One region of the Psychrobacter sp. C 20.9 genome, then DNA from elsewhere that is predicted to be linked to it. Evidence: riboswitches for the same ligand, from Rfam matches in the RefSeq annotation. Region 1 holds a riboswitch; the other holds the start of a gene.
The links. A riboswitch is a leader RNA that binds a small molecule or an ion and turns the genes downstream of it on or off. The one in region 1 is predicted to bind thiamine pyrophosphate.

Region 2: linked by a shared signal. The riboswitch ahead of BTW00_RS06330 (ABC transporter substrate-binding protein) and the one ahead of thiC (phosphomethylpyrimidine synthase ThiC) in region 1 are both predicted to bind thiamine pyrophosphate.

Annotation. Positions count from the first base shown of each region.
Region 1 covers NZ_MRYC01000001.1:250,496-255,102, forward strand. Annotated here, with positions in the region: gene pstC (phosphate ABC transporter permease subunit PstC) at 1-257, opposite strand, end outside; gene pstS (phosphate ABC transporter substrate-binding protein PstS) at 478-1,650, opposite strand; TPP riboswitch at 1,943-2,098, shown strand; gene thiC (phosphomethylpyrimidine synthase ThiC) at 2,345-4,471, shown strand; gene BTW00_RS01115 (fructose bisphosphate aldolase) at 4,546-4,607, opposite strand, start outside.
Region 2 covers NZ_MRYC01000007.1:66,939-71,545, forward strand. Annotated here, with positions in the region: gene BTW00_RS06320 (hypothetical protein) at 1-943, shown strand, start outside; gene BTW00_RS06325 (VWA domain-containing protein) at 952-2,250, shown strand; gene BTW00_RS06330 (ABC transporter substrate-binding protein) at 2,360-3,256, opposite strand; TPP riboswitch at 3,377-3,493, opposite strand; gene BTW00_RS06340 (YbaN family protein) at 3,908-4,333, shown strand; gene BTW00_RS06345 (cold-shock protein) at 4,569-4,607, shown strand, end outside.

The DNA of each region.
Region 1 (4,607 bases):
ACAATCGCGATAAATGACGTCACCAAGGTGCCATAAATAGGCGCGAGTGCCCCGTACTCATTGGCAACCGTATCCCAATTATTACTGGTATAAAACCCCAGACCAAACTCTTGAATACTCGGCCATGCCCCAACAATCAGAGACACCAAAATGCCCCCTAACGATAGGAGGACGAGTATGGCAAACGCTTTGGTAGAGTTGACAAATAAAGCGTCGTAACGTTTTTGTTTAGCCAGTTGGGACCTTAAGTCTGTCATAAGTGTCTCAGCATTGAATGGGTGAATTCAAAAAAACCAGGGTGTTCATTTCGTTTTATGACAGCAAACGCAACTTGTAACATTACTAATGGTTATCGTGAAATAGAGCGATTAGTATTTTGGTCAAATTTGCTGTGATAAAACCTCTCAAACCACTACCGGAGAATAGTGGCTTAAGAGGAAATCAAAAAGTCATTAAGCAGCAGCTTGTACAGATCGTTTATTGCGCTGGCTTATAAACAGGCTGACCATCACTACCTTTGACTTCGTTCCACTTTTCTTTGAACAAGGCCACTGCCGTATCAGAGAATGGTACATAATCTAGGCTCATGGCACTGTCATCACCTTGGGTATATGCCCAGTCAAAGAAGTTCAACACGCCAGCGACTTGCTGAGGATTCTCTGGTTGCTTATGAACTAAGATGAAAGTAGCAGCAGCGATCGGCCATGCTTGATCCGTCTCAGAGTTGGTGATGACTTTATAAAAGCCTTCTTGTTGTGACCAATCGATGTCACCAGCGGCTGCAAAGGTTTCAGCAGAAGGCTGCACAACGTTACCCGCTGCGTTTTTCAATGCCGTGTGTGACATATTGTTTTGCTTAGCATATGCATACTCAACATAGCCGATAGAGTTTTTCATACGGTTGACGTAGCTTGAAACGCCTTCGTTACCTTTACCACCTGCACCAGTTGCAGAGGTTGGCCACTTAACCGTTTTATCAACACCAACGGTATCTTTCCAATCTGTTGATACTTTGGCAAGATAATCTGTGAAGTTAAACGTCGTACCTGAACCATCTGAGCGGAATACTGTGGTGATGGCGGCATCTGGCAAAGTCAAATCTGGGTTCATGGCTTTGATCGCAGGATCATTCCAGTTATTGATTTTACCCAGATAGATATTGGCTAAGGTTTCACCATCTAGCTTTAACTGACCTGGCTCAACGCCATCAATGTTAACGATTGGCACAACGCCGCCAATCACGGTTGGGAACTGGATAAGACCAGACTCTTCAAGCTCTTCAGGTGTCAATGGCGCGTCAGAAGCACCAAAATCGACGGTTTTTGATTGGATTTGTTTGATACCACCAGATGAACCAATAGATTGATAGTTGACTTGGCCACCTGTGGCAGCGTTATAGTCATAAGACCATTTGGCATAGATCGGCTGCGGGAATGATGCGCCTGCACCTGTGATATTCATGGCGATGTCTTCAGCAGATTTGAAACCCGTGTCAGCAGAAGGCGTTGCCTGAGTCTGAGTGGTGGTTTCAGCCGTGGTAGCGGCGCTACTGGTCGTATCAGCAGCTGGTTCTGCCGTCTCTGTTGACTTATTACACGCCGTAAGCATTAATGTACAACTAACGGCCACTGCTAATAACGAATAACGCATGTAGGACTCCTGAAATTTAACAACGATATAAAAAAGCATTGTTTGTGATATGAGCGTTATCTTGCCAAATCTTTATGACAGTTTAATGACAACCTCTCAAATCCTGCATTCGCTTTACACAATATTTAGCCATCGCCTCTAAGTATCAGTAATATCAAGGAATTTTAATTATTATCAATAGCTCCTGTTCTTTGTATCCATGCTAAATAGCAAAATAAGCGCCTGATATTTTCATCCAAATTCCATTAGCCGTTAACGCAGAATTTTGTTAGTATGAAGAAGATTTACAACACTGACAGACTCGGGGTGCGGTGTAGCATTGGCCTACTTTATTAAACGTTTATAGTTAAACATTGATAAAAGTAGCCACCTATCTACATTCGCTGAGAGATCACCCGCCGAACCTGATGCGGTTAGTACCGACGCAGGGAAGTCTTAAGCACGTTGTTATTGATGACAACGGACGCGTAGAAATACCTTTTTATCATCGCTATTGTCTAACGATGCACGTCGCATACGTAGATAACGAGAGAAGATAGAAAGCGGCGTCCACTATTTGATGACCATTAACCGCGACAATTTCTTTGCTCGCTGTTAGGTGTTGATAATATAAATTTGTCTGAATGACGAGTGTTTGCCCCGCAGCTACTGGCGGTGTTGCTTTTATTCAAAAACCAACACGCTAGGACAGCATATGACTATTTCAAACAGCAGCTCTTTTGACAGTGCCTCTTTTGACAGTGCCTCAGCGGCATCACAAATCCAAACGCACAACCCAGCCGATAACATACCTCTCGTATCAGACACCAAAGCCGATAAAAAAGCCGACGCGCTAAAGACACCTGCCCACCGCGCCGCCAGTGATGCGCGCTTTGAAGAAGACGCGCGCGACTTACACCGTATCCTACCCGCCTCGCGCAAAGTCTATATCGAAGGCTCACGGCCTGATATTCAAGTACCGATGCGTGAAATCAGCTTAACGGATACGCCAGTTGGTGGTACGGGTGATAAGGATGGCGAGCACAATCCGCCTTTTTATGTGTACGATACTTCAGGTGTGTATACTGACCCCAATGTCGAGATTGATCTGACCCGCGGTCTACCCAAACTGCGTGAAAACTGGATCGCCGAGCGCGGTGATACCGAGCAACTAAGCAGTCTGTCTAGCTCATACGGGCAAGCACGTGCCCGCGATATCAGCACTGCCAACCTCAGGTTTGCCCATATTGACAAACCGCGCCGTGCCAAAGCAGGGAAAAACGTCACGCAGATGTACTACGCGCGTCGCGGCATTATTACCCCTGAGATGGAATATATTGCGATACGTGAGACGCAAAAGCAGCATGAACTGACTGACATGCGTCAACATGAGGGTGAGAGCTTCGGTGCCAATACGCCCAAAATTATCACCCCTGAGTTTGTCCGTGATGAAGTGGCGGCTGGACGCGCAATTATCCCCAACAACATCAACCACCCTGAGTCTGAGCCGATGATTATCGGGCGCAACTTTTTGGTAAAAATCAATGCCAATATCGGTAACTCAGCGCTAGGCTCATCGATCGATGAAGAAGTGTCTAAAATGACGTGGGCCACGCGTTGGGGCGCGGATACCATCATGGATTTATCGACGGGTAATCATATTCATGAAACTCGTGAATGGTTGATCCGTAACTCGCCTGTGCCAATTGGTACCGTACCGATTTATCAAGCCTTAGAAAAAGTCGATGGCGTCGCTGAAGACCTGACGTGGGAGATATTCCGTGATACGTTGATCGAGCAGGCCGAGCAAGGTGTGGATTACTTCACCATTCACGCCGGCGTCCTGCTTCGCTATGTACCGCTCACCGCAAAACGCCTAACGGGTATCGTCTCACGCGGCGGCTCTATCATGGCACAGTGGTGTTTGGCGCATCATAAAGAGAGCTTTTTATATACGCATTTTGAAGATATCTGCGAGATTATGAAGCAATACGATGTGGCGTTCAGCCTAGGTGATGGCCTACGTCCTGGCTGCTTGCAGGATGCCAATGATGAGGCGCAGTTTGGTGAGCTACGTACGCTTGGTGAATTGACCAAAGTCGCATGGGAGCACGATGTACAGGTGATGATCGAAGGCCCTGGCCATGTCGCCATGAACCGCATCAAAGAAAATATGGACTTGCAGCTTGAGCTATGTGCGGATGCGCCTTTTTATACCTTGGGGCCATTAACGACTGACATCGCACCGGGTTATGATCATATCACTAGCGCGATTGGGGCGGCGATGATTGGCTGGTTTGGTACCGCGATGCTGTGCTACGTCACGCCAAAAGAGCATTTGGGTCTGCCGAACAAAAAAGATGTCAAAGACGGCATCATCACTTACAAAATTGCCGCGCACGCCGCCGACCTTGCCAAAGGTCATCCCGGTGCGCAGGCGCGTGACAATGCCCTATCCAAAGCACGCTTTGAATTCCGCTGGGACGATCAGTTCAATCTGGCGCTTGATCCTGATACCGCGCGTGAATACCACGATGAAACGTTGCCAAAAGACGCACACAAGTCGGCGCATTTCTGCTCCATGTGTGGTCCGAAGTTTTGCTCCATGAAAATCACGCAAAACGTGCGTGAGTATGCAGCAGGACTGGACAAAGACGCCGCCAACCAAAAAGTGACGCCGCAATCAGGCGACTTAAGCGATGATGATCATTTGATCAAAAAAGTCGATACAGAACTGGTCGGACAAGTAGGCGAAGCCAGTGCTGAAGAAGTCCGTCAAGGCATGGCTGAGATGATGGAAAAATACAACAAGGAAGGACGCCAGTTATACAAAGAGGTATAAGCTTTTTACTATAATAAAAAAGCCCAAACCTGACTATCAAGTTTGGGCTTTTTTAGTTTATGTATTTAGTAATATCAAACCTTCGACGCCTGATAAATCTCCTCAATCGACGTATTAATGGTATCGGCAAACTCTT
Region 2 (4,607 bases), on a different contig from region 1:
TAAGAAAGAACCTTTTTTAGATGTAGATGTAGATGAAAGAGAATTGAAACTATCTACTCTGGAGGTATATGATTGCAATTTCGATGGAGGATTTAAACTAAATAGTGTGCATATCTCGTATCTTTGGATTGAAAATACGAATTTTTTGGTAGGGTTTTGGATGCTGAAAGCCAATATCACTACTTTAAATTGTATAAATGTAGTCATAGATGGCATGTTCGACGCTTCTAATAGTTCATTTGTTCGAGCAAAATTTACCAGGACCAAGTTTCTTGATGTAGCAGATTTCGAGGAAGTCAAGTTTGGCAAAGCAGATGGAGAGTTCTTAGAGTCTGACGAGCATACAAATCAATTCAAATATGTAACTTTCGTGAACGCTTCAAATTTTAAGAACACTAGTTTTTTCTATAGTTTAGATTTTGAAAATGTAGATTTAAGAGAGCAGCCTAATTTCTTGAAATCATATATTAACTCATACAATACTAATCGAGAAACATTTAGAATTATAAAATATTCATTCGATTCTAGAGGTAATACTCTTGAAGCAAATAGGTTTTTTGTTCAAGAGATGAAAGCATTTAAAAATGAGTTGAAGGAAGAAGGGAATTTCTGGGATAAGTTAGTATATAACGTGAATGATCTAATATCTGAGTTCGGCAGAAATTATATAAGAGCCATTACTTGGTTAATTATTAGCCTGATTTCGTATACGATATTACTATATTTACATGACTGGTATTTTGATAATTTTGATTATTTCATTTGGAAAAAATTGGAATGGATTTGGATATTCTTAAATGATATAGCAAAAAACTTCCTACCTTTTAGTAGGTTTCTTGGATCTAAGAGTGGATTTGAGTTTATTAGTCTATTGTTCTACATTTGGTTTGGCATACTAATTTGGCAAATTGTTGTATCTGTTAAACGACATACTCAACGTTAAGGAACACCATGAACCATCTCACCGTCGGACAACGCTCGCCTTTAAGCAACCTTGCTATTGACGAGACCACACCCATCACGCTCAAATTTACCCGCCAAAGCCCGATAGAGATGGACATCAGCTGCTTTGCCTTAGACGCAGCAGGCAAACTGATCAATGATGATTACATGGTGTTTTATAATCAGCCAACCTCACCTTGCGGACAAATCAAGCTCACCCATTACGAGTCGCAGCCAACAGCAAATAAAGGCATCCAAGCCGAGTTTGAAGTCAATTTGTCTAAACTGGCTACTAATATTGACAGCCTGTTTTTTGTATTATCAGCCGATACACCGCTCAATCAAATCCAGTCGTTAGAGATTGGCATTTGGCAGCAATCGCAAAAGGCACAGGCAGCGTATCAAGCAGCAGACTTCGCCCAGCAGCAAGCCAGTATGTTGATGCAGCTGTATCGTAAGAGTGGCGTGTGGCGAGTATCTAACGTCGCACAAGGCTTTAATGGTGGACTTGCCGCCATCGTGCAGCATTTCGGTGGTGACGTAGAAGAGGGCAGCTCGACAGCAGCTGACGTAAACGCCACGCCAGTTAAAGCAAAACCGTCGCTCGAGAAGGTCATGCTAGAAAAAGCGCCAAAACTGGTTAATCTGGCCAAAAAAGCCACGGTATCGCTTGAGAAACGCCAATTGCAGCAATTAACCGCAAAAGTAGCGTTGGTGTTAGATGCCTCAGGCTCAATGAACAGACAATATAAACAAGGCCGCGTGCAAGAGGTAGTCAATCGCATATTGCCATTGGCAGTGAACTTTGATGATGACCAAGCACTAGATTGTTGGGCGTTTGCCCGAGATCCGCAGTATTTGGGCGAGATTGGACTGAGCAACTATGATGGTTTTATTGACAACGCTCATGGCGGCTGGCGCAAATGGGCACTTGGTCCACGCGTTAATAACGAAGCAGAGGTCATGAAAGCCGTGACGGAGTTTTATCAAAAAGACGGCTTAGATGTGCCTATCTACGTGCTATTTATCAGTGATGGCGGGGTGAATGACAATCGCGGTATTACAAGAGTTATGACGGAAGCGGCGAAACTGCCGATATTTTGGCAGTTTGTGGGCTTGGGTGGTCGTGGTTATGGCATTCTAAAAAAACTAGACGACATGACAGGGCGCGTGATTGATAATTGCGACTTTTTTGAACTTGATGACTTGGATGACATTAGCGAAGAAGCCTTGTATGAAAATATGCTAGAAGAGTTCCCAAGTTGGCTAAAAGAAGCTAAGCAACTAGGTATCGTCAATTCACTATAAAAGTATTAGTGCGCTAACCTCATTATTCGATTACAGCTAAATAAAAAACCGCCATAGCAAACACGATGGCGGTTTTTTATGGTTCAAAATATCTTAACTTCTAAAATGCCTACAGCGTCCACAGCGATTGATACTGCTCATCAGTTAACGTCACGATATCAATCTCTGCCAGCATCTCACGCAGCTCTTCCCACTTACTCGCATCAGGCGTAATCGGCGTGATCAATCTACCCAGCGTATTATCAATGATGGCATCCATCAGCGCGTCCGCCTCAGTTTTACTATAGTTGTAATACATATGGTGGGCAGTCTCTGGATCATTTTTACACAGCTCTGTCATTTGATTGGTCACTTGGATAAAAGTATCTATCGCGTCCTTTTTCGCGCTATAGATCTCATCCGTCGTGAGAATTTCTAACGCCGAAAAATTCGGATAAGGTGACAGATGCTGATCGATAAACGTAAAGTCCAGCCCTTCATGAGTCGCCTCAACGCCCTCAAAGTTATAAAAGCATAACCATGCACCATCGAGACTTGGGTCTTCTTGCAGGTTTTTTATATGATAAAAGTCTTTTTGTATAAAAGTCACATTATCACGGCTGATACTAAAGCCATTTTTCTTGGCATAACGCGCCAATATCTCAAAGCCAATACGATTGGTTTTTTCTTCAGCGGCAGGGGTACAGATGCGGATAGGTTGATTGTTTTTTAATTTGTCCATACTAGACTGCTGCATCAATATGCCGCCGTCGGTCTCAAAAAAGCAGCCCAGCGCGCGTAGATTAGGCGCGTAATGCTCAAACAGATGGATAGGCTCATTGACATGCAGATCAATGCTTTGATTTTGTAATTCGGCAAAGCCATCATAGTGATCGTCTGGCTCGATAATAGTGATATCAAGCCCTGCTTGCTCATACGCGCCCGTCGTCACACCCGCGATAAAAGGCAGGTGATCAGGGTTCAAGAACCATTCGAGAGTGAGAGTAAGTTTGGTAGTCGACTGCATGGTTGTTTCCTTTTTGGGTATAGAAAACAATCAGACTGATGCTGTTTAAATAAAACAAGCAAGGTAAAATCCTGAGATTAGATGCGCCATCATAAGCACACATCACCAAGAGATTTATTAAAACGTGTCACGCTTGTTTCCTACGTCAGTGCTAACTGCTTCAGGTTCACGGGTCTATCTCAGCGATGATATGAACTGTGTTTACAGCGTCAAATCAATGCACCCCGACAAGATTGAGTGGTATTACATTATTTTTGATCAGTACTACTAATGGCTATTATCGATAGCTACTGCATCATCATAGACGACTTGTAAGCGGTGATGCAAGCGTATCAGAAATGACAATGAAAGGTGATGACTGACGCTCGTTAACCGCCCTTTATAACAGTTCTCATTTTTGACGGCTTTTTATAAGCGCTTTCAATCTTATAAGCGCTTGCAATCGACGTGTTAATAGAAAAGCGCAGTATTTGCCATTGGTACTTACCCAATCACTAACCAACGATACTGATCGATAGCAAAAAGCTTGTATAAATGGGCTTGTACAATTTTTGGTGATATTGCATGCTTGGTTACTTATACAAGTAGCCATGTAAATACTTTTGATGGCTACCAAAATCATTCACCGCACCGTCCAACGACATCACTTATATGACCCATAATAAAAAAACGTTTTATCATAGGCCTAAGACCAACCAATCCAGAAGTCCAATGATACGCTGGACCTTTGTGACGCTTGGCTGGGTATTTTTTATTTTAGGTATTATTGGGATATTACTGCCCGTCATGCCGACTGCGCCTTTTATATTACTGGCGGCAGGGTGCTGGGCGCGTAGCTCGCGGCGCTTTCATTTTTGGCTAATCAATCACAAATACTTCGGCAAATACGTCCGTGATTGGGAAGAAAATCATGCCGTGCCGCTGTATGCCAAGGTTTTGGCAACGGTCATGATGGCCGCGTCAACTATTATGTTGTTTTATCGTCTGCCCGCTGATATGACATGGGTGGCATGGCTGGTAGCACTGGTCTGTAGCGGGGTTGCCGTCTATTTGTTTCGTCTGCCAAATGCCAAATAAAGTCGCCAATGTATAGGGCAATAGTTAAGTCCAGTTACATAAAACCTGAGATAAGGCTTGCGATACTAGGATGTTCCCCCTATAATACATCCAAGCTTAAGAGCAGTTCTGCACCAAATCATTACCTCGTAGTATTAGTTATAATCCTTCGTTTTAATATTTATCGTTCAGTAGCTATTTGCAAGCGTTATCGGTCTATTAGACCACAAATAAATTAAATATCAGGGTTATGACTATGTCAGACGTTCAAAAAGGTACAGTTAAGTGGTTCAAC